Regions from separate parts of the Methylobacterium sp. UNCCL125 genome, predicted to be linked through region 2. Evidence: predicted binding sites of a transcription regulator. Region 2 holds the regulator's gene; each other region holds the start of a gene.
The links. Region 2 encodes PhoB, which activates phosphate uptake and scavenging genes when phosphate is short. Its sites were predicted from a motif close to TGTCATNNANCTGTCAT; they were not measured.
Positions count from the first base shown of each region.

Region 1: a site for PhoB is predicted at 7,614-7,630, ahead of ppk2 (polyphosphate kinase 2). Genes of this name have one in related genera too.
Region 3: a site for PhoB is predicted at 7,465-7,481, ahead of phnC (phosphonate ABC transporter ATP-binding protein). Genes of this name have one in related genera too.

Region 1 covers NZ_FPBW01000017.1:90,428-100,026, reverse strand. The annotation lists gene katG (catalase/peroxidase HPI) at 1-508, opposite strand, end outside; gene BM396_RS18375 (hypothetical protein) at 873-1,118, opposite strand; gene BM396_RS18370 (GntR family transcriptional regulator) at 1,260-2,000, shown strand; gene BM396_RS18365 (MFS transporter) at 2,087-3,322, shown strand; gene BM396_RS18360 (amidohydrolase family protein) at 3,327-4,241, shown strand; gene BM396_RS18355 (MFS transporter) at 4,286-5,644, shown strand; gene BM396_RS18350 (cupin domain-containing protein) at 5,740-6,264, shown strand; gene BM396_RS18345 (hypothetical protein) at 6,380-7,240, opposite strand; gene BM396_RS18340 (hypothetical protein) at 7,300-7,575, opposite strand; gene ppk2 (polyphosphate kinase 2) at 7,730-8,647, shown strand; gene BM396_RS18330 (hypothetical protein) at 8,728-8,976, shown strand; gene BM396_RS18325 (hypothetical protein) at 9,511-9,599, shown strand, end outside.
Region 2 covers NZ_FPBW01000013.1:117,111-126,709, forward strand. The annotation lists gene BM396_RS15080 (50S ribosomal protein L11 methyltransferase) at 1-371, shown strand, start outside; gene BM396_RS15085 (ribosome modulation factor) at 420-608, shown strand; gene BM396_RS15090 (hypothetical protein) at 609-872, opposite strand; gene BM396_RS15095 (aminopeptidase P family protein) at 1,000-2,838, shown strand; gene BM396_RS15100 (protein-disulfide reductase DsbD family protein) at 2,958-5,129, shown strand; gene phoB (phosphate regulon transcriptional regulator PhoB) at 5,277-5,972, opposite strand; gene phoU (phosphate signaling complex protein PhoU) at 6,161-6,880, opposite strand; gene pstB (phosphate ABC transporter ATP-binding protein PstB) at 6,999-7,814, opposite strand; gene pstA (phosphate ABC transporter permease PstA) at 7,835-8,725, opposite strand; gene pstC (phosphate ABC transporter permease subunit PstC) at 8,738-9,599, opposite strand, start outside.
Region 3 covers NZ_FPBW01000059.1:891-10,489, reverse strand. The annotation lists gene BM396_RS30930 (alpha-D-ribose 1-methylphosphonate 5-phosphate C-P-lyase PhnJ) at 1-743, opposite strand, end outside; gene BM396_RS30925 (carbon-phosphorus lyase complex subunit) at 755-1,861, opposite strand; gene phnH (phosphonate C-P lyase system protein PhnH) at 1,865-2,464, opposite strand; gene phnG (phosphonate C-P lyase system protein PhnG) at 2,467-2,937, opposite strand; gene phnF (phosphonate metabolism transcriptional regulator PhnF) at 3,017-3,760, shown strand; gene phnE (phosphonate ABC transporter, permease protein PhnE) at 3,785-4,651, opposite strand; gene phnE (phosphonate ABC transporter, permease protein PhnE) at 4,648-5,529, opposite strand; gene phnD (phosphonate ABC transporter substrate-binding protein) at 5,546-6,475, opposite strand; gene phnC (phosphonate ABC transporter ATP-binding protein) at 6,573-7,421, opposite strand; gene BM396_RS30885 (LbetaH domain-containing protein) at 7,534-8,154, opposite strand; gene BM396_RS30880 (DUF1045 domain-containing protein) at 8,147-8,833, opposite strand; gene BM396_RS30875 (glycosyltransferase) at 8,861-9,599, opposite strand, start outside.

The DNA.
Region 1 (9,599 bases), on a different contig from region 2:
CGGTCAGGACCATCAGGTCGGCCCAGGACAGGGCGTTGCCGTACTTGTGCTTGATCGGCTGCAGGAGGCGGCGCGACTTGTCGGTGTTGCCGTTGTCCCACCAGCTGGAGATCGGCGCGAAGCGCTGCATGCCGGTGCCGGCGCCGCCGCGCCCGTCGGCGATCCGGTAGGTGCCGGCCGAGTGCCAGGCCATGCGGATCATCTGCGGGCCGTAATTGCCGTAGTCGGAGGGCCACCAGTCCACCGACGAGGTCAGGAACTGCTTGATGTCGCGCTTGAGCGCCTCGAAGTCGATCTTGGCGAACTCAGCCGCGTAGTCGAAATCCGGCCCGAGGGGATCGGCCGCCAGCCCGTTCTGGTGGAGCACTTCCACCCGCAGGCGATGGGGATACCAGTTCTCCAGCGTCGGCCGGTTGCCGTGGGCGCCACCGATCCGGTCGCCGCCGAACGGACACTTGCCCGCCATCGGGAACGTCGTGGTGTCCGTCTTGTCGATCGTCTCGCTCATCAGTGGTCCCCTAGGCATTGAGCCGCCGGCCGCCCGAGGCTCGGGCATCGAAGGCGGCGGGGCGGTGCAGGCAGTTCGAACCTCCGGGGAATCCCCGTCGCGCTCGAGGCTGGTGACGAAATGAGGCAGTCGCTCCCGGGATCAAGTTCGGAGCAGCGAAGTCCTTCCAAGGACCGGGGCAGGCGGCCTCGCAATAGTCCCGATGACATTGCCGTGATCCGACACGCCGCCGCAGGCGCCGAGGGCGCGCGGGGATTCCACGTCGACACGGATACCCGCCCGGGGGTCGCTGATCCTCGCGAATCTGTGTCTCGGCGTCTCAGCGCACCACTTGGCGCACCCTCTGGCGTGAATCCGCTCCTCGTCAGGGCGCCGGACGCGCGCTGGCTGCCGGGGCGGCTCCGGCGGAGCCCGTCTCGGAACCGGTCACGACCTTTCGGGCCGCGGCCTGGCTCTGGCTGGCGTAATCGGGGGGGGATGCCGCGCCCTGCCAGATCAGCAGACCGGCCCATGCGGCGATCATCAGCGCCACACTCACGGCGAGTACGACGAGAACCGGCCTGCCCCGCCGGCCCTGGCGGCTCTCTTGAGCCGTGCGACGTTCGATCATCCGCTCCTCGCTGAGCCCGTCTTTAGACATCCGGGCTCAAACCCGCGACGCTGCGCCTGGGTCCCGCCCTGCGACGCTGTGCACCGCCGCTGGCCCTCGGCCCCATTGGCGGCGATGCGCGAGGATCATACAGTCATACACATGACCTTCACGCCCGCGCCGCAGCCCGATCTCCGTCTGCCGCTCTATCAGCGACTGCGCGACGCGATCGCCTTCCAGATCGCGCGCAACGTCTGGCGGTCGGGCGAACCGATTCCCACGGAGGCGGAACTCGCGGCGACCCATCGCGTCGCCATCGGCACCGTGCGCAAGGCGATCGATGTCCTGGTCGCCGACGGCTTGGTGGAGCGCCAGCAGGGCCGCGGCACCTTCGTCCGCCGGCCGCGCTTCGACCGATCCTTGTTCCGGTTCTTCCGGCATCTGGGACCGGATGGGAGCCAGGCCGTGCCGGAAGGGCGGATTCTGCTGCGCGAGGCCCGGCCGGCGCCCGCGGCCGTGCGCGAAGCCCTCGGCCCCGACGCAGGCGGCGAGGCGATCCGCCTGATCCGGACGCGGCTCCTGCAGGGCCGACCGATCCTGTCCGAGGAGATCTGGCTGCCGGCCGCACGCTTCGCACCGCTCCTCGAGGCGCCGCTGACGGAGATCGGCGATCTGCTCTACCCCGCCTACGAGCGCCTGTGCGGCGAGATCGTCGCCCGGGCGGAGGAGACCCTGACGGTCGGCATCGCCGATGCGACCGACGCCGAACGCCTCGGGATCGCGGAGGGCGAGCCCGTCGTCGTGATCGCGCGCCTCGCCTTCGGCTTCGATGCCCGCCCGATCGAGTGGCGCGTGACGCGCGGCGCCGCCAGGGACTTCCGGTACCACATCGACATCCGGTGAAAGGCCGCCGCCTTGACGGGCCGTCGGGCCCATGCTCATTAAGTCATATAAATGACTAGTCCTCTTTAGAGGGCGGAGGAAAGCCCGTGTTCCGCTGGTACCGTGAGGTCGGTCCGGCCGAGCGTCGCACCTTCTGGGCCTGTCTGGGCGGGTGGTCGCTCGACGCCCTGGACGTGCAGATGTTCAGCCTCGCCATCCCCGCCCTGGTCGCGAGCTTCGGGCTCAGCCGCCCGGAGGCCGGCCTGATCGGCGCGGTCACGCTGGTCACGGCGGCGATCGGCGGCTGGCTCGGCGGCCTCATGGCGGATCGGATCGGCCGCGTCCGGGCCCTCCAGATCACGGTGCTGTGGTTCGCGGTCGCGACCTTCCTGGCGGCCTTCGCGCAGAGCTTCGGCCAGCTCTTGATCGTGAAGGCGCTGCAGGGGATCGGCTTCGGCGCCGAATGGGCGGCCGGCGCGGTCCTGATGGCGGATGCCATTCGGCCCGAGCATCGCGGCAAGGCGCTGGGCGCCGTCCAGGGCGGCTGGGCGCTCGGCTGGGGCGCGGCCGTGCTCCTGTCCACCGCGGCCTTCTCCGTACTGGATCAGGAGACCGCCTGGCGGGCTCTGTTCGCCTGCGGCCTCGCGCCCGCGCTCCTCCTCCTTTACCTCCGCCGCTCGGTCCCGGAGCCGGTCCGACCGGCCGCCGGACCGATCCGGCCGGCCATCGGGCCGCTCCTGATCTTCTCGCCCGGCCTGCGCCGGATCACGGTGATCGGGACGCTGCTCGGGCTGGGGGCGCACGGGGGCTTCCACGCCCTGTTCACGTGGCTGCCCACGTATCTGAGCGTCGAGCGCGGCGCCTCCGTGGCGGGCACCGGGCTCTACCTCGCGATCATCATCGCGGCCTTCGGCCTGGGCTGCCTCGTGGCGGGCGGCCTCGTGGACCGGCTCGGCCGCCGGCGGACGGTGGCGTTGTTCGCCGCCGGCTGCATGGCCCTGGTCGTCCTCTACCTGCTGGTGCCGGTCGGCGGCACGGGGCTGCTCCTTCTCGGCGCCCCGCTCGGTTTCTGCACGGCCGGGATCCCCGCGAGTCTCGCCGCTCTGTTCAGCGAGCTCTTCCCGGACGGCCTGCGCGGGACCGGGATGGGCTTCTGCTACAATGCCGGCCGTCTCGCCTCCGGGGTGCTGCCCCTCGGCGTCGGCCTGCTCAGCGAGATCTGCGGCCTTGGGACGGCGATCGGCCTGTCGGCCATCGGCGCCTACGGGCTCGTCCTCCTCGCCGTCGCGCTCCTGCCGGATCGGCAGTCCGGCGGCGCGCTGCTCCCCCAGACCGTGAGATGATCCGATGAACCGGCGCCTGTTCTGCCGTACCCTGTTCGCGGGCGGCGTCGCGCTCGCATTCCCCGTCCGCGGCCGGGCGGCCGAGACGGGCCTCGACGCGCGCGACGGCGTGGCGGCGGTGGATACCCACGCCCACGTCTTCACCCGGACCCTCACCCTGGTCGGGGACCGGCGCTACGCCCCGGCCTACGACGCGAGCGTCGCCGATTATCGCGCCATGCTGGACCGGAACGGCATGGCGCGCGGCGTGCTGATCCAGCCGAGCTTCCTCGGCACCGACAACAGCTACATGGTCTCGGCCCTGCGATCCGCCCCGGAGCGGCTGCGCGGCATCGCGGTGCTGGACCCCGCGGCGGAGACGGTCACCCTGCGCGATCTCGCCGACCAAGGCGTCGTCGGTCTGCGCCTCAACCTGATCGGCCGGCCGGACCCGGAGTTCGGCAGTCCGGTCTGGCGGGCCCACCTCGCCCGCGTGGCGGATCTCGGCTGGCAGATCGAGGTCCAGGCCGAGGCGCGGCGCCTCGCGCATCTGCTGCCGCCGCTGATCGAAGCGGGCGTCCCGGTGGTGGTCGATCATTTCGGCCGGATCGACCCCGCCCTCGGCATCGCCGATCCGGGCTTCGCCGACCTCCTCGGCTTCGGCCGCGGCGGCCGCGTCTGGGTCAAGCTCTCGGGCGCCTACCGCATCGGCAGCGGCGCGGCCGGCCGGCAGACGGCGCTGCAGGCGGCCGAGCGCCTGCGCGGTGCCTTCGGTGCGCGGCGCCTGCTCTGGGGCAGCGACTGGCCGCACACGCAGTTCGAGACCCAGGCCAGCCCCGCCGAGGCGCGGCGCGACCTCGACGCCTGGGTACCCGACCCGGCCGAGCGCCGGATCATCCTGGGCGAGACGCCCGCCGCCCTTTTCCGCTTCGACCACTGAGCCGCCCGGCGCGCGCCAGCCCGGATTTCAACGAGGACAGGACCATGGCAACACCGACCATGCCTCACGGGGCGGACGCGGCCGCCTTCGAGAGCCGAACGATGCGGAAGGTCGGCCTGCGCCTGATCCCCTTCCTCGTGCTCTGCTACTTCATCGCCTACGTCGACCGGGTGAATGTCGGTTTCGCGGCGCTGACCATGAACCGCGACCTCGGCCTCTCCGCCGCGGCCTTCGGCCTGGGCGGCGGCCTGTTCTTCGTGGCCTACGTGCTGTTCGAGGTGCCGAGCAACCTCGCCATGGAGCGGGTCGGCGCCCGGATCTGGATCGCGCGGATCATGATCACCTGGGGGCTCGTCGGCATCGGTTCGGCCTTCGTCACCGGTCCGGCGAGCTTCGCCACCGCCCGCTTCCTGCTCGGCGCGGCCGAAGCCGGCTTCTTCCCCGGCGTGATCCTGTACCTGACCTACTGGTTCCCCAAGGCCTACCGGGCGCGGATCGTGGCGATGTTCATGGTCGCGATCCCGCTCTCCAGCTTCTTCGGCTCGCCGCTCTCGGCGGCGCTGCTCACCCTCGACGGGGCCGCGTCCCTGCGCGGCTGGCAGTGGCTGCTGATCATGGAGGCGATCCCGGCCGTTCTCCTCGGCATCGCCGCCCTGGCGCTGCTGCCGAGCCGGCCGGCCGAGGCGGCCTTCCTGAGCCCGGCGGAGCGCCGATGGCTGGCGGACCGGCTGGAGACCGAGCGCCGCGCCGCGGAGGCGGGTGCATCCCACCACGCCCACGGCCTCGCGGCGGTGTGGGCGGTGCTCGCCAGCCGTCAGGTCTGGCTCCTCGCCGTGATCTACGCGGGCAGCTCGGCCACCAGCAACACGCTGTCGCTGTGGATGCCGCAGATCCTCAAGGGGTTCGGCCTCAGCAACTTGGAGACCGGCCTGCTGAACATGATCCCCTTCGGCATCGCCTCGGTGTTCATGATCGTCTGGGGCCTGCGGGCGGACCGCAGCGGCGAGCGCATCTGGAGCACGGCCCTGCCGCTGGCACTGACCTCGCTGAGCTTCGCCCTGACCCTGCTGACGGGCTCCCTCTGGATCACCCTGGTCCTGCTCTCGCTGGTCCTGCTCGGCAATTACGCGATCAAGGGCCCGTTCTTCGCGCTGGCGACCGAGACGCTGCCGCCAGCCCAGACGGCGGCCGGCATCGCGGCGATCAACACGCTGGCGCATCTGGGGACCGGAGCGATCACCTCGCTGATCGGGGTGCTGCGCGAGCAGACCGGCAGCTTCCCCGTCGCCCTGCTGCCGCTCTGCGCCCTCACGGGCATCGGCTGTGCCCTGGTCTTCTGGATCGGCCGGCACCCGTCGCGGCCGCCGGCCGTCGGCCCGGCCCCGTCGATTGCGGGGGGCTGAAGCGGCAGGGAACCGGCCGGCCGCGCGTCGATCCCGCGACCGGCCTCCTCGGCGATCCCGCGCCGCCATGCCATGATGGCGCGGGAGGATTCGACATGCACGACAGCGGCGACGATCACACGCACCCGCATGCGCACGACGAGGCCCACGAGCCGGGCGCCCCGGAGCGGTGGAAGCACGACGGCGTGCGGGTCATCCCGGGCGACCGGCTCGATGCCAACACCGCGCAGACGCCCGGCATGTTCCGGCAGGCGGCCGTCAACGCCGCCCGGGTCGGCGCCCAGAAGATCTGGGCCGGCACGGTGGCGATCCAGCCCGACGCCAAGACCGGCGTGCACCATCACGGCGAGCTGGAGAGCGTGATCTACGTGGTCTCCGGCCGGGCCCGGATGCGCTGGGGCGACAAGCTCGAATACGTGGCCGAGGCCGGCCCCGGCGACTTCATCTTCGTGCCGCCTTTCGTGCCGCACCAGGAGATCAACGCCTCGACCGACGAGCCCCTGCATTGCGTGCTGGTGCGCTCCGACAACGAGGCGGTGGTGGTCAACCTGCCCGATGTCGAGGCCGCCGAGACGCCCGAGACCGTCTACTGGGTCGATCCGATCCACAGGCATCCGTGAGCGACCGGCGCCCGCGGCGATAGGCCGGACGCCGCGCCCCGGCGGCCGCGTCGAGTGCGACCGCGGCCTCGCCCGGCCGGCCCACCGCGTCTTCCCGCCGGACGCCCCGCCGGCCTCAGACGGGCCCCGATCCGGGATGCGGGCCCATGCGGCGGCGGTCGTGTTCGATGGCGAAGACATGGGCGTAGAGGTTGGCGACCCAGCCCCGGCCCTCGACCGTGAGGTCGAGGAAGCGGATCGCATCCCCGATCACGGGCTCGATCTTGCCCCAGAAGAAGGACGGATAGCGCTCGGCAAGGTCGGCCGGGCTGTCGTAGCCGAGTTCCGCGTTGACGCCGATCTCGGCGAATTCGTGAAACAGCGCATTCAACTTGCGCGGATAAAGCGGGTCGCCGAGCTGCCCGATCAGGTCGGCCGCCCGCAACAGGCCCGCCTCGGTCCCGGTCTCGCGATGCGCGTCGTCTTCCGGCACCGGGAAGCGGGTCAGCTCGATCGCCCGGATGACCCGGCCCGCATCGACGAGATCGTGCGTGCCGAAGCGCTCCTGGACAGCGAGTTTCGAGCGCTCGACGTGATACGGCGCCAGCGCCGCATCGGAGGCCCCGCGGGGCAGGCACACGGTCCCGCCCCGCGCGTCGATGACGAAGGCCTGGGCCCGGTCGCCCGCGCAGACGCCGCGCACGTAACCGATGTCGTGGTAGAGAGCGGCCAGGATCATGTGCAGCCAGTCCTCCGGCGTGACACCCTCGTGCAGGAAGCGGCCGCGCAGGATGTCCTGGGCGACCAGGGTGACGAGGGCCGTATGATCGCCGTCATGGTAGAGGGCATCGCTCCCGACGATCCGCTCGATCGTCAGGCGCGCCGAGGCCTCGATGATCTCGGCATAGCGCGGCTCCCGGCTGCCGAAGGTCCGCTGGTAGGTGACGGCGAGGTGCTCGCCGAGGGCATCGGCGAGCATCTTGGTCGCGTCGAACATGGTCGGGCCTCGCCGTCAGCTGCGGCCGGCGGCGACGCGCCGGGCCGGGTCGGTGCAGATCACGTGGACCGCTCCCCGCGTTGCACCAGCCGTTCTTCGAGATAGGCCGCCGCATCCGCGTAGAGTTCGTAGCGGCGGAGCAGGACCGCGCGCTTCTCGGCCGGCGTCGCCGCATCGAGCTTGCCATGGGCCTTGTCGGCGCGGGCGCGCATCTTCCTGGCGAGCTTCTCGAACGCCGCGTCGATCCGGGCGCCGACCTTCTCGCCTTCGGCCCGCGCCGGATCCAGATCGCCCGGCGCCCGCCCAGGCGGGGGCTTCGTCGCTTCTCCAGCCATGACGCGTCTCCGGTCGCGGTGCTCCGTGGCCGAAGCGTATGACGGAACGATCACGGGGGCGATACCGGATCGTCCGCCCGCGGACCGATCGCTTCTCAGGCCTGTCACGGAAGGCTGCTCTAGCTCGGCCGTCCGACACGCAGGGGGACCCGCGATGAGGCTCGACGACAGTGCTGCCCTGGATGCCGCCCTGGAGGCGATCCGGCGCGACCTTGCCGACAGCTACGATGAGGAGGTGGAACTCGGGCTCGAGGAGGAGCGCCTCGATCGGCTCGCCGCCGACGGCGCACAGCCCGAGCGCCTGGACCGCAAGGTCTATTTCCGCGAACTGCTGCGCCTGCAGCACGAACTGGTCCGCCTCCAGGACTGGGTGCAGGATCGGAAGCTGCGTGTCGTCGTCCTCTTCGAGGGCCGCGATTCGGCCGGGAAGGGCGGCGTGATCAAGCGGATCACCCAGCGCCTCAACCCCCGCGTCTGCCGCGTGGCCGCCCTGCCGGCCCCGAGCGAGCGCGAGCGGACGCAATGGTACTTCCAGCGCTACGTCTCTCACCTGCCGGCCGGCGGGGAGATCGTGCTGTTCGACCGGTCCTGGTACAACCGCGCCGGGGTCGAGCGGGTGATGGGCTTCTGCACCGAGGCGGAGGTCGAGGAGTTCTTCCGCTCGGTGCCCGAGTTCGAGCGGATGCTGGTGCGCTCCGGCATCGTCCTCCTCAAATACTGGTTCTCGATCACCGACGCGGAACAGGAATTCCGCTTCCAGATGCGGATCCGCGATCCGCTCAAGCAGTGGAAGCTGTCGCCGATGGACGTCGAGTCGCGTCGGCGCTGGGAGGATTACACGCGGGCGAAGGAGGACATGCTGGCGCGCACCCACATCCCCGAGGCGCCCTGGCGGGTGGTCGAGGCGGTGGACAAGCGCCGGGCCCGCCTGAACTGCATCAGCCATCTGCTCGGCCAGATCCCGTACGGCAGCGTGGAGCACCCGCCGGTCCACCTGCCGGCCCGCCTGCGGCATGCGGATTACGTGCGCGGTCCGGTCCCCGCCGAGATGTACGTGCCGGACGCGTACTGAACGGGGCGCCGCGGCCCGGGGCGGGAGTCGTGATCCTGTCGTGCAGACGCCGCTATAGCGCCGCCATGGCGAAGCGCCCGATGACCCTCGACCTGTTCACGACCCTCGACATCGTCGATGACGACGTCTCGGCCGTCGTGGACGCGTATCTGGCCGATCCCACGCCCGGCTCTGTGGCGTTCGGGGACGGCTTCCGCATCGACCCTGCGGTGGCGGTGGCCTCGCATCCCTTCGCCCGGACGCTGATCGATCAGCCCTGGGCCGATACCGGACTGCGCCGGGCGGCGATCCGCGCCGCCATCCTGCTGGCGGAGCCCGAACGGGTCTGATCGAACCGGGCCGTTCGGCCCGTGACTGTCGCGCTCGGGATGGCGGGCCCCGTCGCACCGCCGGCGCGGTCGCGTCGCGGCGGCGCCCGGTCGGCCCGCTTGCGCGCGATCTGCGCCCGATCTTCGCCCGATCTTCGCCCGTGCCGGACCTCCTCCTAAAGCGGTATGCGCGCGGCCTTCCATCGGCGCGGCGACCCGGATCTATCCTGGGGCGATCACGGGGCGGATGGACGGCCCGCCGCCACGGTGAACGATTGGTTTACCCAATCGGCAAACTTGCACCGACCGCCCCGATCCGGATGCGATCGGCCGGCGTTCTACGGGCAGTTCCACCGGAGACGTGCTGCCATGCTGATCTTGAATCCGCTGACCGGACAAACCGTCGAGGTGCGTGTTCCCCGGCCGAAGCCGAAAGCCGCCTGAACGCGCGTCGCGTTCCGCTCGGCGGGCGGCCCCGGAGGCCTCCCGCGCTCCGCTCGCTTCCCCTGCACGTCCGCGGCATCGGCGGCGTGCCCCTCCAGGCCCGCCCACGCCATGATGCCGACCGACCTCGACAGACCCGCCGAACTGACCCTGTGGCCGGGCTACGCGCCCGCCCGGGTCGCCGACTCGCGCAGCTTCCC
Region 2 (9,599 bases):
TGGCCGGCGACCTCGACGCGGAGGCCGTGCGCACGGCCCGCGAGAACGCCCGGGCCAACGGGCTCGGGCCCTATCTCAAGCTCTACGAGGGGCCGGGGGTGCGCCACCGCCTCGCCGACCGGCCGCGCCATTTCGATCTCGTCTTCGCCAACATCCTGGCCCGGCCCCTGCGGCTCCTCGCGCCGACGCTGACGCGCGTGGTCGCCTCCGAGGGCGTTCTGGTCCTGTCCGGCCTGATCGCGCGCGACGTGCCCGGCGTCCTCTCGGCCTACCGCCTCCAGGGCTTCTCCCTCGTCCGCCGCGGCATGATCGAGGGATGGGTCGCCCTGGTCCTGATGCGCGGCGGCGCCGCCCGCCGCCCACGGCCCTGAGGCGCTGAGGCGCCCCGAACCGGCGGCGCGCCGGCGCGTTGATTGGCCATGAGCCAGACGTCGCTCCATGATCCGCCCGCGGACCCCATCGCCGAGGGCGCCCGCGCCCGGGCGCAGGGCCGTCCCAAGGACGCCTGCCCCTATCCGGCGAATTCGCCCGCACGCGTTGCGTGGTTCGAAGGCTATGACGGCGCGCCCATCGAGCGCATGCCGGACCTGCCGGTCGCGAAGCGCTGATCAGCGCGCAGTGCGAAGCCGGCCCGACGGCGTCGAACCATCCGACGTGGGGGCGGTTTCGGCTGCTGTTTCCGCCCCGTCTGCCCGCGACACGGGAGCGCCGAGCGCCGCCATCAGCACGCGCAGACCGTCCACCCATTCCTCGAGTTCGGCGAGCGAATCGAATCCGTCCCGGCGAACCACCGTGTCGGGTTCGATCGTCACGATGGCGTCGAAGCGGCCATCGGGTCTGTCGCTGATCCGGTAGTAGACGCGGCGTGGCATGTCTGAGGAATAGGCCAAATCCGGCGGCGTGATAAGATTGTTAGCGATCTTTTAGGCACCGCACCCGGGCGCCTCCTCTGAGGACGGGGTGTTGCGGCGTGGGAGCGGCGGGCGCTAGGCTCGCCTCATGACTGAGCCCCGTCCGCCCCAGCCGCGTCAGCGCTTCCAGAGCTTCGACGACCCGAGCCACCGGAAGGGCGCCGAGCGGATCGAGGCCTTGCGGGCCGCCCTCCGCGAGCACGGGATCGACGGTTTCGTCGTGCCCCGGGCGGACGAGCACCAGTCCGAATACGTTCCGGCCGATGCCGAACGGCTGGCTTGGCTCACCGGCTTCACCGGCTCTGCGGGGACGGCCGTGATCCTGATGGAATCCGCGGCGCTGGTCGTCGACGGCCGCTACACCCTGCAGGCGCCCGAACAGGTCGATACCGGCATCCTCACGGTGGTGCCGCTGGTCGAGTCGACGCCGGAAGCCTGGATCGGCGTCAACCTCAAGAGGGATCAGGTTCTGGGCTACGATCCCTGGCTGCATACACCCGACGGTCTCGCACGCCTGGAGCGGGCCGCCACCCGAGCCGGCGGCGCGGTGCGGGCCGTGCCGAACCTCGTCGACGCCGTCTGGGCGGGCCGCCCGAGGCCCCCCGCCGGGCCGGTGGTGCTCCATCCGGATGCCCTGTGCGGCGAGGCCTGCACCGACAAAATCGCCCGGATCCGGGCGGCCCTCGCCGAGGGCGGCTGCGATGCCCTGGTCATCTCGGATCCGCACAATCTCGCCTGGGCCTTCAACCTGCGCGGCTCCGATGTCGGTCACACGCCCCTGGCCCTCGGCTACGCCATCCTGCCGCGCGAGGGGTTGGCGCGGCTGTTCCTGGTCTCGCCCGAGGTCGATCCGGCGCTGCGCGCGGTGCTGGCCCCGATCGCCGAGATCCTGCCCCGGGCGGAACTGGACGACGGGCTGGGATCCCTCGCCGGCGTGCGTGTCCGCCTCGACGCGGCGACCGGCGCCGTCGCCCTGAAGGAGAAGATCGAGGCTGCCGGCGGCACCGCCGATGTCGGCAAGGATCCGATCACCGGCATGAAGGCGGTCAAGAACGCCGCCGAGATCGCCGGTGCGCGCGCCGCCCATGTCCGCGACGGGGCGAGTGTCGTGCGGTTTCTTGCCTGGCTCGACGGTGCGGCCGCGGCCGGAGGCCTCACCGAGATCGCCGCCGTCGAGGCCCTTGAGGATTTCCGCGCGGCGGGCGGCGATCTGCGCGAGGTCTCGTTCCCGACGATCTCGGGATCCGGGCCGAACGGCGCGATCGTCCATTACCGGGTGAGCCGCGCCACCGACCGGACGGTCCGGACCGGCGAGTTGTTCCTGATCGATTCCGGTGCGCAGTATCCGGACGGCACCACCGACATCACCCGCACGGTCGCGGTGGGCACGCCGAGCGCCGAGATGCGCGACCGTTACACCCGGGTGCTGAAGGGCCATGTCGCGATTGCCCGGGCGGTGTTTCCTGTCGGCACGACCGGCGCCCAGATCGACGCTTTCGCCCGGGCGCCGCTTTGGCAGGCGGGACTCGACTTCGATCACGGCACCGGCCACGGCGTCGGCGCCTTCCTGTCGGTGCACGAGGGACCGCAGCGGATCGCCAAGACCGGCACGGTGGTGCTGGAGCCCGGCATGCTCCTGTCGAACGAGCCGGGCTATTACGCCCGCGGCGCCTACGGCATCCGGATCGAGAACCTCGTGCTGGTCGAGCCCCGCACGATCGCGGGCGGCGAGCGCCCGATGTTGGGCTTCGAGACCCTGACGCTCGCCCCCTATGATCGGCGGCTGATCCAGCCGGACCTGCTCGAACCGGAGGAGCGCGCCTGGATCGATGCCTATCACGCCCGGGTGCGGGAGACCCTGGCGCCCCGGGTCGATGCCGGGACGCGCGACTGGCTGGAGCGTGCGACCGTGCCGCTCGCGGACTGAGCGATCGGCGTGGGATCCCGGGCGCGGCCCGTGGTAAGACCCACCGCCATCGAAACGACCGCGCTGGCCCGGATACACCGTGCGTGAAACCGCGCCGGCCCTGCGCGCGAAGGGACAGCATGATCCGCCGCCTCGCCATTCTGATCCTGGCCTTCGCCGCGAGCCTCTCGGCCGCCGCAGCCCAAGGGGTCCCGCAGGGCTTCCGCACGCCGGCCGACCTCGTGCGGGCGAGCCTCGTGGCCGAGCCCGCCGCGGTCGCCGGCGCACAGCCGTTCACGCTGGCGGTGCGGATGCAGATCAAGCCCGGCTGGCACGTCTACTGGCGCAACCCGGGCGATTCCGGACTGCCTCCGGAGGTGACCTGGACCCTGCCGGCCGGCTTCAACGCCAGCGCGATCCGGTGGCCGGCGCCGGAGCGCATCCCGATCGCGACCCTCATGAATTACGGCTACGAGGGTGAGGTCACGCTCCTCGTGCCCGTGACGCCGCCGCCGAGCCTCGACCCGGCCAATCCCGTTCAGATCCAGGCGAAGCTGACCTATCTCGTCTGCGAGACCGAGTGCGTCCCTGGTTCGGCCGATCTCGCCCTCACCCTGCCGGTGGGCAAGGCCGAGCCGGACCCGGCCAACGCCGCGCTGTTCGCGCGCGCCCGGGCTGCCCTGCCCGCGCCGGCGCTCTGGCCCCTGCGCCTGTCGAGCCAGGGCGACACGCTGCAGCTCGATTTCGCCGCGACCGGCCTGAAGCCCGAATCCATCCGGAACGCCGCCTATTTCCCCTATGCCGAGACGGCGATCGACAACGCCGCCGCGCAGGTGATGACCGTCGACGAGACCGGTCTGCATCTGACCATCGCGCGCAGCAGCCCGACCGATCCTGTGCCCGCCGCCCTGCCCGGCGTCCTGACGATCGACGAGGTCGGTACGGACGGCACCCGCCGCCTCGCCTTCGCGTATGGTGACGAGCCGGTGCTTCCTGCCGTCGCGGCCGCGTCGAGCGCGCCGAATCCGGCCGGAGCCCCGCCGGCCGTCGCCGAGTTCGACGCGCTGACCCTCGCGACCGCCGCGGCCTTCGCCTTTCTGGGCGGCCTGATCCTCAACCTGATGCCCTGCGTCTTCCCGGTGCTGTCCATCAAGGTGCTGAGCCTCGTGCGGCATGCCGGCGAGGGCCCGGCGCGGCTGCGACTGCACGGCCTCGCCTACACGGCCGGCGTGCTGGCGAGCTTCCTCGGCCTCGCATCCCTGCTGATCGCCCTGAAGGGTGGCGGGGCCGCGATCGGCTGGGGCTTCCAGCTGCAATCGCCCGCCATGGTCGCAGCGCTCGCCTATCTGCTGTTCGCGATGGGCCTGAGCCTGTCCGGGGTGGTCCATGTCGGCGGCCGGCTCGCCGGCCTCGGAGACGGCCTGACCCGGCGTGCCGGCCTGAGCGGCTCGTTCTTCACGGGTGTGCTGGCGACCCTGGTGGCGACCCCCTGCACGGCGCCGTTCATGGGCTCGGCGGTGGGCTTCGCGCTGACGCAGAGTGCCGGTGTCGCGCTCGCCGTCTTCGCGAGCCTCGGCCTCGGCCTCGCCCTGCCCTTCCTGGTGCTGACCCTCTGGCCGCCGGCCCTGCGGGCGCTGCCGCGGCCGGGCGCGTGGATGGAGACCCTCAAGCAGGTCCTGGCCTTCCCGGTCTACGCCACCGTGGCCTGGCTGATCTGGGTTCTGGCGCAGCAGGTCGATCCGCGTGGGCTGCTGGCGGCACTGATCGGCCTCGTCCTGGTGGGCTTCGCCGCCTGGGCCTGGGAACACGGCCGCGCCGCCGCGCCCGGGGCGGGCCGGGTCGCGCGGGTCGCTGCGGCCCTCGCGCTGGTCGCCGTGGCGGCCCTCGCCGTGACCCTTCCGCGGGACCGCGCCGCGCCGTCGGCGCAGGCCGCCGCCGACGGGGTCGAGCCCTTCACTCAAGCGCGTCTCGACGCCCTGGTGGACGCGCACCGCCCCGTCTTCGTGGACATGACCGCCGCGTGGTGCATCACCTGCGCGGTGAACGAGGCGACCTCCCTCAACACCAAGGCCGTGCGGGCCGCGATGGCCGAGCGCGGCGTGACCTACATGAAGGGCGACTGGACCAACCAGAATCCCGAGATCACCCGTCTGCTGGAGAAGCACGGGCGCAGCGGCGTGCCGCTCTACCTCCTCTATACCGGAACCGGAGCGCCTCAGGTGCTTCCGCAGATCCTCACCGAGGGGACGGTTCTGGCGGCGCTCGACGTCGTGCCGGTCGCGTCCGGCCGGAGCGCGGCGCTGACCCGCTGAATCTGCGCGAGGCCCGGGGGCCCGCCGGGCCTCGCAGCATCCGCGGACCTCGAACGTCCCCGGCTCCCTTCGCTGCGCGCGGGCGGGCGGCGCGGCCGACCGGCCTCCGGCCCGGAACGCTTTGCCCCGGAACGCTTCGCGCCCGTCTCAAGCGTCGAGCGAGAACGTCTCGTCGAAGGCGTAGCCCGAGCCGCGGACCGTGCGGATCGGGTCGGCTTGGCGCGGGCCGTTCAGTGCCTTGCGCAGCCGCCCGACATGGACGTCGACCGTGCGCTCGTCGATGTAGACGTCGTGTCCCCAGACCCCGTCGAGGAGCTGCTCGCGGGAGAAGACCCGGCCCGGCGCCAGCATCAGGAATTCCAGCAGACGGAACTCTGTGGGACCGAGATGCAGCTCCTCGCCGCCGCGGCGGACGCGATGGCCGGTGCGGTCGAGTTCGAGGTCGCCCGCCGCCAGCCGGTCCGAGACATGCGCGGGCTTGGCCCGGCGGAGCAGCGCGCGGATCCGGGCAAGCAGTTCCGGGACGGAGAACGGCTTGACGATGTAGTCGTCGGCGCCCGTCCCGAGACCGCGGATCCGGTCGCCCTCCTCGCCCCGGGCGGTGAGCATGATCACGGGCAGCCGCTCGGTCTCCCGGCGCGCCCGGATCCGCCGGCACAGCTCGATGCCCGACAGGCCGGGCAGCATCCAGTCGAGCAGGACGAGATCGGGGATCCGCTCCGCCAGGAGCAGCTCCGCGTCGTCGCCGCGAGCCGCGGAATCCACCAGAAAGCCCTCGGCTTCCAGATTGTAGCGCAGCAGCGTGGTCAGCGCCTCCTCGTCCTCGACGATCAGGACTTGCATGCTCACGTTCGAAGATCCGTTCACGAAGCGGCGCCATACGGCCTGCAGGCGCGCCGACTCTCCTTGGAGCCGGCGGGCAGGCGGAGGGTGCAGGAGGCGCCGCTCAGCCTCAACCCGCACGCTCCGATTCTCCGGCGGCGCCCCACAGGAGCGCGCGCAGGCCGACGCCTGGACCGGGGGCGGCCCGCTTACGGAGCCGGCACCCCGTCCACGGTCGCATAGTTCGACGCATCGTTCTTCGGCCGGTCGCCCGCCAGGGCCTCGCCCGTGGCGAGATAATGGATCGTCTCGGCGATGTTGGTGGTGTGGTCGCCGATCCGCTCGACGTTCTTGGCGCAGAACAGAAGATGCGTGCAGAACGAGATGTTGCGCGGATCCTCCATCATGTAGGTCAGGAGCTCGCGGAACAGCGAATTGTACAGGGCGTCGATCTCGCCGTCCCGCTCCCAGACATCGTGGGCTGCCTGGACGTCGCGGCTCGCATAGGCGTCGAGAACGTCCTTGAGCTGGCCCTCCGCGAGGTCGCTCATGTGGCGCACGCCGAGAACGATCTTCTGGGCCGGCGCCTGATCGGAGATCGCCACCACCCGCTTGGCGACGTTCTTGGCGAGGTCGCCGATCCGCTCGAGGTCGCCGGAGACGCGGATCGCCGAGATCGTCTCACGCAGATCGATCGCCAGGGGCTGACGCCGGGCGATCAACAGCACGGCGCGCTCCTCGATGTCCCGCTGCAGGGCGTCGAGGCGCTTGTCGGCGACGATCACCGCCTGGGCGAGCGTGTCGTCCCGGCGCACGAGGGCGTCCGTCGCCTCCGCGGTCATCTTCTCGGCCACGCCGCCCATCTCCGAGATCGAGCGACGCAGGTTCTCCAGGTCGGTGTCGTAGGAGGTGACGATATGGCCGGGCATGGCGAATCCTTCGATGGGTCCCGGGGGCGGCGCTCCGGGGAGGCCCTCGGGGACCCGCCGGCCCTCCGCGGATGCGGCGACCGGACGGCCTTCCCCGAGACCGGAGCGTCCAGGCAGACTAGCCGAACCGGCCGGTGATGTAGTCCTGGGTGCGGCGTTCCGTCGGGTTCATGAACATCCGGTTGGTCGGACCGAACTCGATCAGCTGGCCCAGATACATGAAGGCGGTGAACTGCGAGATGCGCGCCGCCTGCTGCATGTTGTGGGTGACGATCACGATGGTGAACTCGTCGCGCAACTGCTCGATCAGCTCCTCGATGCGGCCGGTGGAGATCGGGTCGAGGGCCGAGGTCGGCTCGTCGAACAGGATCACCTCCGGGCGCTGCGCCACCGTGCGGGCGATGCACAGGCGCTGCTGCTGGCCGCCCGACAGGCCCGTGCCCTGCTGCTTGAGCTTGTCCTTCACCTCGTCCCAGAGGGCGGCCTTGCGCAGGGAGGCCTCGATCCGGCCGTCGAGTTCGGATTTCGGCAGCTTCTCGTAGAGGCGCAGGCCGAAGGCGACGTTGTCATAGATCGACATCGGGAACGGCGTCGGCTTCTGGAACACCATGCCGATGCGCGAGCGCAGCTCGTTCAGGTCGATGGAGGGGCTGAGGATGTTCTCGCCGTCCAGGAGGATCTCGCCCTCGGCCCGCTGCTCCGGATAGAGGCTGTAGATCCGGTTGAAGCAGCGCAGCAGGGTGGACTTGCCGCAGCCCGAGGGCCCGATCAGCGCCGTGACCTGCCGGTCGTGGAAGTTGAGGTTGACGTCCTTCAACCCGTGGAAGCTGCCGTAGTAGAAGTTCAGGCGCTTCACGGCGATCCGCACGGGACCGCCCTCGTCGGCGCGGTTGCGGTTCAGCTCGACCGTGGGGATCGCGGAGGCGGCGTTCATCGTCGTGTCCTCGAAGGGTCTCAGCGCGAGGTCTGCGGCTTGATCACAAGGCGGGCAATGATCGACAGCACCAGGATGGTGGCGGTGATCAGAAGCGCGCCGGCCCAGGCGAGGCCCTGCCAGTTCGGGTAGGGCGACAGGGCGAACTGGTAGATCATCACCGGCAGGTTCGCGACGCCACCCATCAGGTTGGCCGAGAACCAGGAATTGTTGTTGAGGGCGGTGAACAGCAATGGCGCCGTCTCGCCGGCGATGCGCGCCAGGGCCAGGATGATCCCGGTGACGATGCCAGCCGAGGCCGCCCGCCACGTGACGTTGATGATCACCGTCGAGGGCGGCGCCCCGAGCGCCGCGCCGGCCTCCCGCAGGGTTCCGGGGACGAGCCGCAGCATGTCCTCGGTGGTGCGGACGATCACCGGAACGGCGATGATCGCGAGCGCGACGCCGCCGGCCCAGCCCGAATAGGTGCCCATCGGCCGCACCATCAGGGTGTAGACGAACAGGCCGATCAGGATCGACGGCGCCGAGAGCAGGATGTCGTTGAGGAAGCGGATCAGGGCCGCGAGCTTCGAGCCGCGCCCGTACTCGGCCAGGAAGGTCCCGGCCATGACGCCGACCGGCGTCGCGATCACGATGCCGATCCCGGTCAGGACGAGGCTGCCCAGAATGGCGTTGGCGATGCCGCCGCCCTCGGATCCGGGGCCCGGCGTCGGGTTGGTGAACAGGGTCGGCGTGAAGCCGCGCACGCCCTGGACGATCAGCATCACCAGGATCGAGCCCAGGACCAGGGCACCCACCAGCGTCGCCCCGGTGCAGGCAACCCGCAGCGTGCGGTCGGCGATGCGCCGGCCCTGACGGACCCGGCCGGAGCGGCGCCGGGGCGCCGCGGTCATCGTGGGGGAGGCGTCCATCGCGCGTGCTCCTCAGGCGGCCTGGACGCGGCGCGTCAGCAGCCGGGCGATGATGAGAACCACGAAGGTGATCACGAACAGGATGCAGCCCAGAGCCATCAGGGCGTTGAGCTGGAGGCCGTCGGCTTCGTTGAACTCGTTGGCGATGCGCGACGCGATGGTCGAGCTCGGATCGAAGATCGAGGCCGAGAGGCGGTTGGCGTTGCCGACCACGAAGGTCACCGCCATCGTCTCGCCCAGCGCCCGGCCGAGGCCGAGCATGATCGCCCCGATGATCGAGACCGAGGCCTGCGGCACCAGCACGTGGCGCACCACCTCCCAGGTGGTGCAGCCGATGCCGTAGGCGCTCTCGCGCAGCACGGTCGGGATCTGGTCGAGCATGTCGCGGGCGATCGAGGCGATGAACGGCACGATCATGATCGCCAGGATGATCCCGGCGGTGAAGACGCCGACGCCCGAGGGCACCCGGGCGTAGAACAAGGTGCCGACGATCGGCATGCCCTCGACGACGTTCGAGACCGGGATCTGGATGTAGCGCGCGAAGAGCGGCGCGAACACGAACAGGCCCCACATGCCGTAGATGATGCTGGGCACGGCGGCGAGCAGCTCGATCGTCATGGCGACCGGCTTGCGGGCCCAGCCCGGGCAGAGCTGGGTGAGGTAGACCGCGATTCCGAGGGAGACGGGGACGCCGATCAGGAGCGCCAGGAAGGCGGAGGCGACGGTCCCGATCACCGCCACCAGGGCGCCGTACTGCTCGGTCCCGACGTTCCAGGCGCTGGAGGTCAGGAATCCGAAGCCGAATTCGCGGAAGGCGGGCCAACCGCCGTAGAGGATCGAGCCCAGGATGCCGGCGAGGACGAGCAGCACCAGC
Region 3 (9,599 bases), on a different contig from region 2:
GCGCCGAAGAGCTGGAGCGCCGGGCAGTCGTCCATCTTGGGATTGTCGAATTTCGGCGTCGGCGACGGGTCCATCACGTAGCGGCCGGCGACCTCCACCGGGTACGCGTAGGTGGTGGCGATGTGCCCGTGGCGGCTGATGTCCTCGTAGAGCTTGACGTGCATGGCGCCGTACTCGGCCAGCGCGTGGAGCTGGCGCGTCTCGGTCTCGCGCGGTTCGAGGAAGCGCAGGGGCTCGGGGATCGGCACCTGATAGACCAGAATCTGCCCCTCGGTGAGCGGCGTCTCGGGGATGCGGTGGCGGGTCTGGATCACCGTCGCCTCCGTCGTGCGGGTGGTGGTGGCCACCCCGGAGGTCTTGGCGAAGAAGCGGCGGATCGAGACCGCGTTGGTGGTGTCGTCGGCCCCCTGGTCGATGACCTTGAGCACGTCCGATTGCCCGAGGATCGCCGCCGTGACCTGCACGCCGCCGGTGCCCCAGCCGTAGGGCATCGGCATCTCGCGGGAGGCGAAGGGCACCTGGTAGCCCGGCACCGCGATGGCCTTGAGGATGGCGCGGCGGATCATCCGCTTCGTGCCCTCGTCGAGATAGGCGAAGTTGTAGCCGGAGCCGCGCGCGTTTCCTGCCGCGTCGAGGACGGACGCGACGAGCCCCCTGTCCCGTTCGGGAGAGGGAACCTGCGCGTCATCCGGCGCGCGGCCCGGAAGCTCCCGGGAAGCGGAGCCACCAAGGAAGGGGGACATCCCTGTCGCGCTCATTCGGCGGCCTCCTGCATCTCGACGGTCTCGGTCTTGCGCTCGAACTCGGCGCGCAGGCGTCGGACCAGCTCCAGCTCGGCCTGGAAGTCGACGTAGTGGGGGAGCTTCAGGTGCTCGACGAAGCCCGTCGCCTGGAGGCTGTCGCAATGGGCCAGCACGAATTCCTGGTCCTGGGCGGGGCTCGCCACCGGCTCGCCGAGCTCCTCCGCGCGCAGCGCCCGGTCCACCAGGGCCATCGCCATGGCCTTGCGCTCGCTCTGCCCGAAGCTCAGCCCGTAGCCGCGGGTGAACTGGGGCGCGGCCGCGCCCGAGCCCTTGAACTGGTTGACCATCTGGCACTCGGTGAGCCGCACCCGGCCGAGCGGGACCGCGAAGCCCAGCTCCTCGGGCACGAACTCCACCGCCACCGCGCCGACCCGGATCTCGCCGACGAACGGGTGGGTGCGGCCGTAGCCGCGCTGCGTCGAGTAGGCGAGGCCGAGCACGAAGCCCTCGTCGCCCCGGGCGAGCGCCTGGAGGCGCAGGGCCCGGTCGGCGGGGTAATCCACGGGCTCGCGGGTGAGGTCGCCCACGGGGGCGCCGTCGTCCGGCGGCGAGGCCTCGATCAGCCCGTCCTGGGCCAGCAGGTCGGTGACCCGCGGGCAGGTTCCGGCATCGGCGCGCGGCTCGGCCTCGGCGGCGGGCTCGGAGGCGGTATCCGCCGCGAGCGCGAAGTCGACGAGCCGGTGGGTGTAGTCGAAGGTCGGCCCGAGCACCTGCCCGCCGGGCAGGTCCTTGAAGGTCGCGGAGACCCGGCGCTCGACCGCCATGGTGCCGGTGTCGACCGGCGCGGAGGCACCGAAGCGGGGCAGCGTGGTCCGGTAGGCGCGGACCAGGAACACCGCCTCGACCACGTCGCCGCGCGCCTGCTTGAGCGCCAGGGCCGCGAGGTCCGGATCGTAGAGCGAGCCCTCGGTCATCACCCGGTCGACGAGCAGCGCCATCTGCTCGCGGATCTGCGCCACGGAGAGTTCCGGAACGGCGGGGTCGCCCCGGCGGGCCTCGGCGAGGAGCCGATGGGCGTTGTCGATGGCGGCCTCGCCGCCCTTCACGGCCACGTACATGGGTCAGGCCTCCGTGACCGTCGTGGAGCGCGGCAGACCGGCCACGCGGCCGGGCGCGGTGAGGATCAGGTCGACGCCCAGCGGAAAGTCGGCGCGGTTCTCGGCGAGCTGCGCCGCGAAGCCGTCTGGCAGAGGTCCCGGCGCGACCCGGACCGTGCCCCGGACGCCCGGGCCGGAGAGGCTCAGCCCCTGCCCGTCCGTGATCGTGTCGAGGGCGAGCACCAGGGTGGTGGAGGTGTCGGGGTAGGCCGGCGTGCCGAGGGCGAACCGGCCCAGCGGCGGGCAGCGTCGAGACTCGCGGACCAGCGCGAAGGCGGCCCGGGCCGGATCGTCGGTGAGCGGCGCGCCGGTGTGAAAGCGCAGGTAGGCCGCGACGTCCGCGGCTTCGGCGAGGGCCGGATCCAGCCAGACCGGCGTGTCGGCGTCGGTGAGCGCCAGTGCGACGGCGGCCAGTTCCGGCGTGAGCGGCGCGGGCGGCGCGAGGAACGGCGCAAGGAACGGGGCGAGCGGCCGGACGAGCCCGGGGCGGGCGAGGGCGTCCATCACGGCGCGGAAGGTGCCCTGCGCGTCGTGGACCGGATCGGCGAAGCCGGGGGCGAGCATGCTCAATCGTCTCCGCGGGCGAGGGTCAGGAAGTCGACCCGGGTGGCCGCCGTGCGCCGGGCCGCCTGTTGCCGGTCCGCCGCGAGCCGCCGGGCGGCGGGCGCCAGGGCGGCCTCGACCCGGGCGCGCCGGTCCGGGTCCTGCCAGAGGGCGTCGAGGATCGCGGCGAGCCGCGCCTTCGTGCGGTCGCGGCCGAGATGGTAGGCGAAGCCGGCCGGACCGTCCGCGAGGCGGATGGCGGCCCGGGTCACGCTGACCTCGCCGAGGTTGAACGGGCGCCCGTCGCCGCCGATCCGGCCTGAGGCCATCACGAGCCCCGTCTCCGGCGGCCGGAGATCCGCGGCGGCCGGGGTGTCGAGGACCGACAGGGCCGCCTCCAGGTCCGTGCGGCTCGCCTCGGCACAGAGCGCCATCACGGCCTGGCGCGCCCCGATCTCCCCCTCGGATGCCGGATGTCTCGGGCTCGTCGTCATCGCGAATCCCTCCGTCGCTCGGTTGTATAGGTGTATAGACAACTGGCGTGCGCCGCACAAATGAAGTTTGGATGACAGGATGGATGCGCAGGAGCAGGCACCCGGCCTCGTCCGGGGCGAGGGTCTGACGGCGTGGCGGCAGATCGCCGACGCGCTGACGGCCGAGATCGCGGCGGGGCGCTATCCGCCGGGACAGCAGCTGCCCGCCGAGGCCGCCCTGGCGGCGCGCTTCGCCGTGAACCGGCACACCGTGCGACGTGCCCTCGCGGCGCTCGCCGAGGGCGGGCTCGTGCGCGCCAGCCAGGGCCGGGGCACCTTCGTGGAGGAGGCACCCCTCGCCTACCCGATCGGGCCGCGCACGCGGTTCTCCGAAATCGTCGCCGGGGCCGGACGCGAGGCCTGGGGCGACCTCGTCGCCTCGACCACGGTCCCGGCCGGGCCCGAGCAGGCGGCAGCCCTGGCCCTCGCCCCCGGCGCGCCGATCCTGGAGCTGCTGACGGTCCACCGGGCGGACGACGCCCCGCTCTCGACGGCGCTGACCTGGCTGCCGCTGCCGCGCTTCGCGGGCTTCGCCGAGGCCTATGCCGAGCGCGGCTCGATCACCCGGGCCTTCGCGGCCTGCGGCCTGCACGATTACACCCGGCTCTCGACGCGCATCCGCGCCCGGCCGGCCGATTCCGCGGAGGCGCAGCGCCTCGACATCGCCCCGGGGCGGGTCGTTCTGGTGGTGTCGAGCGTCAACATCGATCCCGCCGGCGTGCCGATCCAGGCGAACCGCACCCTGTTTGCCGCCGACCGGGTGGAGCTGGTGATCGGCGGGTGATCGGCGGTTTATCGGGCCGCCGGCTCAGCGCGCCGCCGGCCCGATGATCGCCCGGCGCAGGCGGGTCGAGACCCAGTCGATCGCCGCCACGGTGACGAGAATCATCAGCACCAGGAAGGCGACCTGCTGCAGCTCCAGCACGCGGATCAGCTCGGTGAGGTACTGACCGATGCCCCCGGCGCCGACGATGCCGATGATCGTCGCCGACCGTGTGTTCGACTCGAAGAAGTACAGGACCTGGCTCGCCAGCACCGGCAGGACCCCGGGGATCAGCCCGAAGCGGATGCGGTGCAGGCGCGAGCCGCCCGAGGCGACGACGCCCTCGCCGGCACGCTTGTCGCAGGTCTCGATCGCCTCGGAGAACAGCTTTCCGAGCGCCCCGAAATCCGAGCACGCGATGGCGAGCGCCCCCGCGAAGGGGCCCAGGCCCACGACGTTGATCCAGATCAGCGCCCAGATCAGCACGTCCACCGAGCGCATCACGTCGAGGCCGCGGCGGACGGCGAACCGCGCGAAGGGGTTGGGCACGACGTTCCGGGCCGCCAGGAACGCCACCGGGAAGGCGAAGACCGCCGCCGTCAGCGTGCCCAGGAAGGCGATGCCCAGGGTCTCGCCCAGCGCGTGCAGGAAGGTCCAGAAATGGCCCTCCGGGGACGGCGGCAGCATCAGCACCGCGAAGGTACCGAGCCGCCCGAGCCCGTGGAGGATCCGCGCCATCGAGAAGTCGAGGCGCCAGTAGCCGAACGCCGCGAGCCCGATCAGGACGGCGAGCAGGGCGGCGAGCCGCGCCCGCCCCGGCCAGTCGGTGCGGAACTGCGCGGGGTAGCGCGCGCGCAGGCGGGCGAGGTCCGCCCGGGCCGCCGCCCGCAGGGCCTCGGGACGCGGGCTCATCGGGCCTGCTCCGCGCCGATCAGGCGGTGACGGACCCGCTCGGTGGCGAGGTCGATGCAGAACACGGTCAGGATGATCAGCACGAGGATCGCGCTCACGTCCGCGTAGTAGAAATTTCGGATCGCCACGAGGAATTCCTGGCCGATGCCGCCGGCGCCGACGAAGCCCATCACCCCGGCCCCGCGCACGTTGATCTCGAAGCGCAGCAGCGCGTAGGAGGCGAAGTTCGACAGCACCTGCGGCAGCACCGCGAAGCGCACCGTCTGGACCCAGGTTGCGCCCGAGGCCGACAGGCCCTCGACGGGCCGCATGTCGATGTTCTCGACCACCTCGGAGAACAGCTTGCCGAGCGCCCCCGTGGTGTGGATCGCGATGGCGAGCACGCCCACCATCGGGCCGAGCCCGAAGGCGATCACGAAGATGAGGGCGAACACCACCTCGGGGACGGTGCGGCACAATTCCAGGAGGCGCTTGGCGCCGACGCGCAGCAGGCGCGACCGCACGAGGTTGGCAGCGGCCACGAAGCTGAGGGCGAAGCCCGCGAGCCCCCCGAGCAGCGTCCCGAGATAGGCCATGAGCAGGGTCTCGCCCAGCAGGCCCAGCCATTTGGGCAGGCCCCAGTACCAGCTGCGGACGTCTTCGAGCGGGTGCTCGAGGCTGATCGGCGGCAGGATCTGCTGGATGTAGGCGGTGAACTTGCCGATGTTCTCGGCGAAGACCAGCGGCCGCACCTCGGCGACCAAGCCGGCGACCAGGGCGAGCGCCGCCACAAGGGCGAAGCCCGCCAGCGTGCGGCGGCGCGCAGCGCCGGTCGCCGCCGCGTAGAGGCCGGAGAGGGCGGCTTCCCGCTCCGGCGACAGGGGTGTCAGACCGCGCAAGGCGGGCGGGCCCGGATCAGGACTTCCGGCGCTGCTCGTCGTTGAACCGCAGCATGTCGATGATCGGCTGATAATCCTTGAGGGTCACCGGCGTCAGATCCTGGTCCTTGCCGTCGGAGAGACGGTCGAAGGCGGCCTTGTCGGCCTTCGGCAGGGCCACGAAGGCGTCGCGGATCTTGGCCTTCAGGTCGTCCGGCAGGCTCGTCAGCATGGCGAAGGGCCCCTCCGGCAGGAAGTCGGACTTGAACACGACCCGGAAGTCCGATTGCTGCATCGGCGTGCCATCGGGCTTCTTGAGCATGCCCTTGGCGGCCATGCGGGTGACCATCGTGTCGGTCTCGGAATTCCACAGGTTGGCGGCGGCGTCGGCCGTGCCCTGGGTGAGTGCCAGCACGGCGTTCTCGTGGCTGCCCGCGTAGAAGGTCTTGCCGAAGAACTTCTCCACGTCGTAGCCGGCCCGCTTCAGGAAGAAGCGCGGCGCCTGGTTGCCGGAGGTCGAGTTCGGATCGACCAGGGCGAGGTTCTTGCCCTTGAGATCCTCGACGGTCTTGTAGGGGCTGGAGGCCAGAACGTAGACCACCGAATAGTAGCCCGAGGCGCCGGTCTCGTGCTTCTGGTTGACGATCGGCTCGATCTTCACGCCGGTCATCACGGCCCGCGCGAAGGAGGCCGGTCCGTACCACGCGATCTGGATGTTGCCGGCCCGCTGGCCCTCGATCACGGCGGCGTAGTCGCTCGCCACCCGCAGCTTCACCGGCACGCCGAGCGTCTTGGTCAGGTAGGCGGTGAGCGGCGCCCAGCGGTCGGCGGTGCCCGAGGCGTTCTCGGCCGGGATCACGCCGAGCGTCAGCTCCGGATACTGGGCCTTCCAGTCCTGGGCGGCGGCCGGCAGGCCGAGGAGGGCGAGAGCCGCGGCGGCGCCGGCGAGAGTGCGTCGGGTGATCATCGTGTCGTCCTTCGTGACGGCGTAGGGCAGGAAGTTCGGCCGGCCGGAGGCCGGTCGGGCGTTTCCCGAATGGTTGTTGGGGCTTGGAGGGCCCGGATCAGGCGCCGAGGGCGGCCTCGCGGACCGGCCGCGCCGGCACGAGACCGGGCCTGCCGGGCATCGCGGCCCGCTGCTCCGCCTCGCGCTGCGCGGAATCGTCCAGCACCTCGCCGGCCTCCAGGCCGTAGAGCCGGCGCGCCACGTCCTCGGTGAGGTCGAACGGTCCGCCCTCGAACACGACCCGCCCGGCCGCGAGGCCCACGAGACGGTCGCAATAGGCGCGCGCGAGGTCGAGGGAATGCAGGTTGCACAGCACCGTGATGCCGTAGCGCCGGTTCACCTCGGCCAGCGCGTCCATCACGAGCCGGGTGTTGCGCGGGTCGAGGGAGGCCACCGGCTCGTCGGCGAGCAGGATCTCGGGCTCCTGCACGAGGGCGCGGGCGATGGCCACGCGCTGCTGCTGGCCGCCCGACAGGCCGTCGGCGCGCTGGCCGGCGAACTCGCCCATGTCGAAGCTCTCCAGGGCGGCGAGCGCCATGGCCCGGTCTTCGGCGGACCATTGCCGCAGCAGGGAACGGTAGCTCGGCACGTGGCTGAGCCGGCCCATCAACACGTTGGTCATCACGTCGAGGCGGCCGACGAGGTTGAACTGCTGGAAGATCATGGCGCAGCGGGTCCGCCATTCGCGCAGGTCGCGGCCCCGCAGGGTGGTGACCTCACGGCCGTCGTGGAGGATGCGCCCCGAACTCGGGTCCGCCAGCCGGTTGATCAGGCGCAGCAGCGTCGACTTGCCGGCGCCCGACCGGCCGATCACGCCGACGAAGCTGCCGGGCTCGATCCGGAGCGACACGCCGTCGACGGCGCGCCGGTCGCCGTACTGGCGCGTGAGATCCTCGATAACCAGCATGCCACCATCCGCCGGGGAATGGCCGCAGGTAAACGCCGATTTCACGACGATTGGATGACGAATACAGATCGGTTATGTTTGCCGGCACAATTATTACATTTTGATAGCCGGCTTAAACTTCATAGTGCTCGAGGAATGCTTCGATGGGCAGGCCGCGGAAATCCGGAAGCGCCCGGCGCAGCCGTTCGTGATCCCAGTCCCACCATGCCAGGCGCATCAGACGTTCGGCGACGGCCTCGGGGAAGCGGCGCCGGACCGGTTTGGCGGGATTGCCGACAACGATCGTGTAGGGTTCGACGTCGCGGGTGACGATGGCGCCCGCGCCGACCACGGCGCCGGTGCCGATGGTGCGGCCGGGCAGGACAACGACGCCGTGGCCGATCCAGACATCGTGGCCGATCGCCACCGGGCTCGCCCGGCGCCGGTCGAAGAAGGCGGGCTCGTCGGACTCCTCCGGCCAGTAGGCCCGTGCCCGGTAGGTGAAATGCGCCTGCGACGCGCGCTCCATCGGGTGGTTGCCGGGATTGATCCGCACGCTGGCGGCGATCGAGCAGAACTTGCCGATGGTCGTGTAGATCACCTCGCAATCCTGACCGATGTAGGAATAATCGTCGAGGATCGTCTCGGTGAGGCGGGTTCGCGCGCCGACCTCCGTGTAGTGGCCGAGGCGGCAATCCACGACCCGGGCGCTGGGATCGCGTGCGGGTTCGAGTCCGAGGGGACGGTCAACCACGGGGCTCTCCGAAGGGCAGGCGCGCCAGGAGCCGGAACGGGCCGGACCCGTCCTGGGTCAGGAGGCACACGGCGTCGATCACAAGGGGCTCCGGCCCCGCGGCGGCGTAGGCCTCGGACAGGCGCCGGTGCCAGGCTTCGCGCTCCGCCTCCGGCAGGGCGTCGGTCAGGGTCATGTGGAAGCGGAAGGCCTCGAACACGTACGGGTAGCCCCAGCGCGCCAGCAGCGCCCGCCCGCGCGGGTCGAGGCGCTCCGGGCGGCGCTTGGCGCGCTCGGCCTCGGTGAGCGGCGCACGGAACGGGTCGAGGGCGGCGACGCACTCGGCGGCGAAGAGCCCCAGCTCCGGCGGGGGAGCTTCCGGCACGAGGGCAAGGAACGGCCCGAGGGCGGCGACCCGGAGCGGGCCCACCGCCACCGGCGGGTGCGCGGCCGCGAGGTCACGGGTGGCGGCGACGAAATCCGCCTCCGTGGTGCCCGCCGCGAGGCGCAGCGGCGCCTTGAGGGTGGCGTGGAACCCGTAGATCCGGGCCCCCGCCGTGACGGCGGCGAGGTCGCTCAAGCCCTCCGGGTGCGGGACCGCCGCCCCCGAGACGGGGTCGGTGCCGAGGACGGACCGGCCGAAGACCTCCAGCCGGGAACCCGGGGCGGGCAGGCAGTAGAGAGCGTAGCGGCGCGACACCTTTCGGCCTCCGATCGTCGGCCGCCGTCAGGCCGTCGGCGCGTAGGGACGCGCCTCGGCGGCCCGCCGGGGGCGCACGTCCATGGCGTTGCCCCGCCACACGATGGCGCTCTGCATCCAGGCGCCGAGCCAGATCGCCGGGATCAGGGCGTCGCGCACCAGGAAGGCCGCCAGCAGGCGGGGCGAACGGTGCCAGCCCGCGCGGATCGCGAGCCGGTGCTCGGCGGCATAGCACAGGCCGGCGAGGCCGGCAGCGCCGACGAGGCCCGTGAAGCTGCCGGCGCAGAGGGCGATGAGAAGCGCCGGCAACAGGACACCGCTGCCGATCTCGGGAGCGAAGAACAGCGGGAAGGTCACGCGGCGCAGGCGCGCCCAGCGCAGCTGCCGCGCCCAGACCTCCTGGAAGCCGCGCGGCCCGAGCGGCTGCTCGAACGGGCTCGCCACGAGGTGGACCCGCTTGCCGGCGGCCCGGACGAGCTTGGTGGCGGCCGCGTCCTCGGCGATCTCGGCCGCGAGCGCCTGCAGGCCGCCCTGCGCCTCAAGAAAGGGCTTGTGCCACAGCATGCTCTTGCCCTGCGCGAAGCCCAGCCCGAACGCCTCGGCGGCGTATTGCCAGCGAGCCTGCAGGGTGTTCAGGAAGGCGCATTCCACCTCGGCCATGAAGCTGCCCGGGCGCGCCCCGGCGGGGGTCGAGCAGACGAGGCCGGTATCGTCCCGCCACGCCGCCTGGAGCCGCTGGAGGTAGTCCGGCGGCATGGCCACGTTG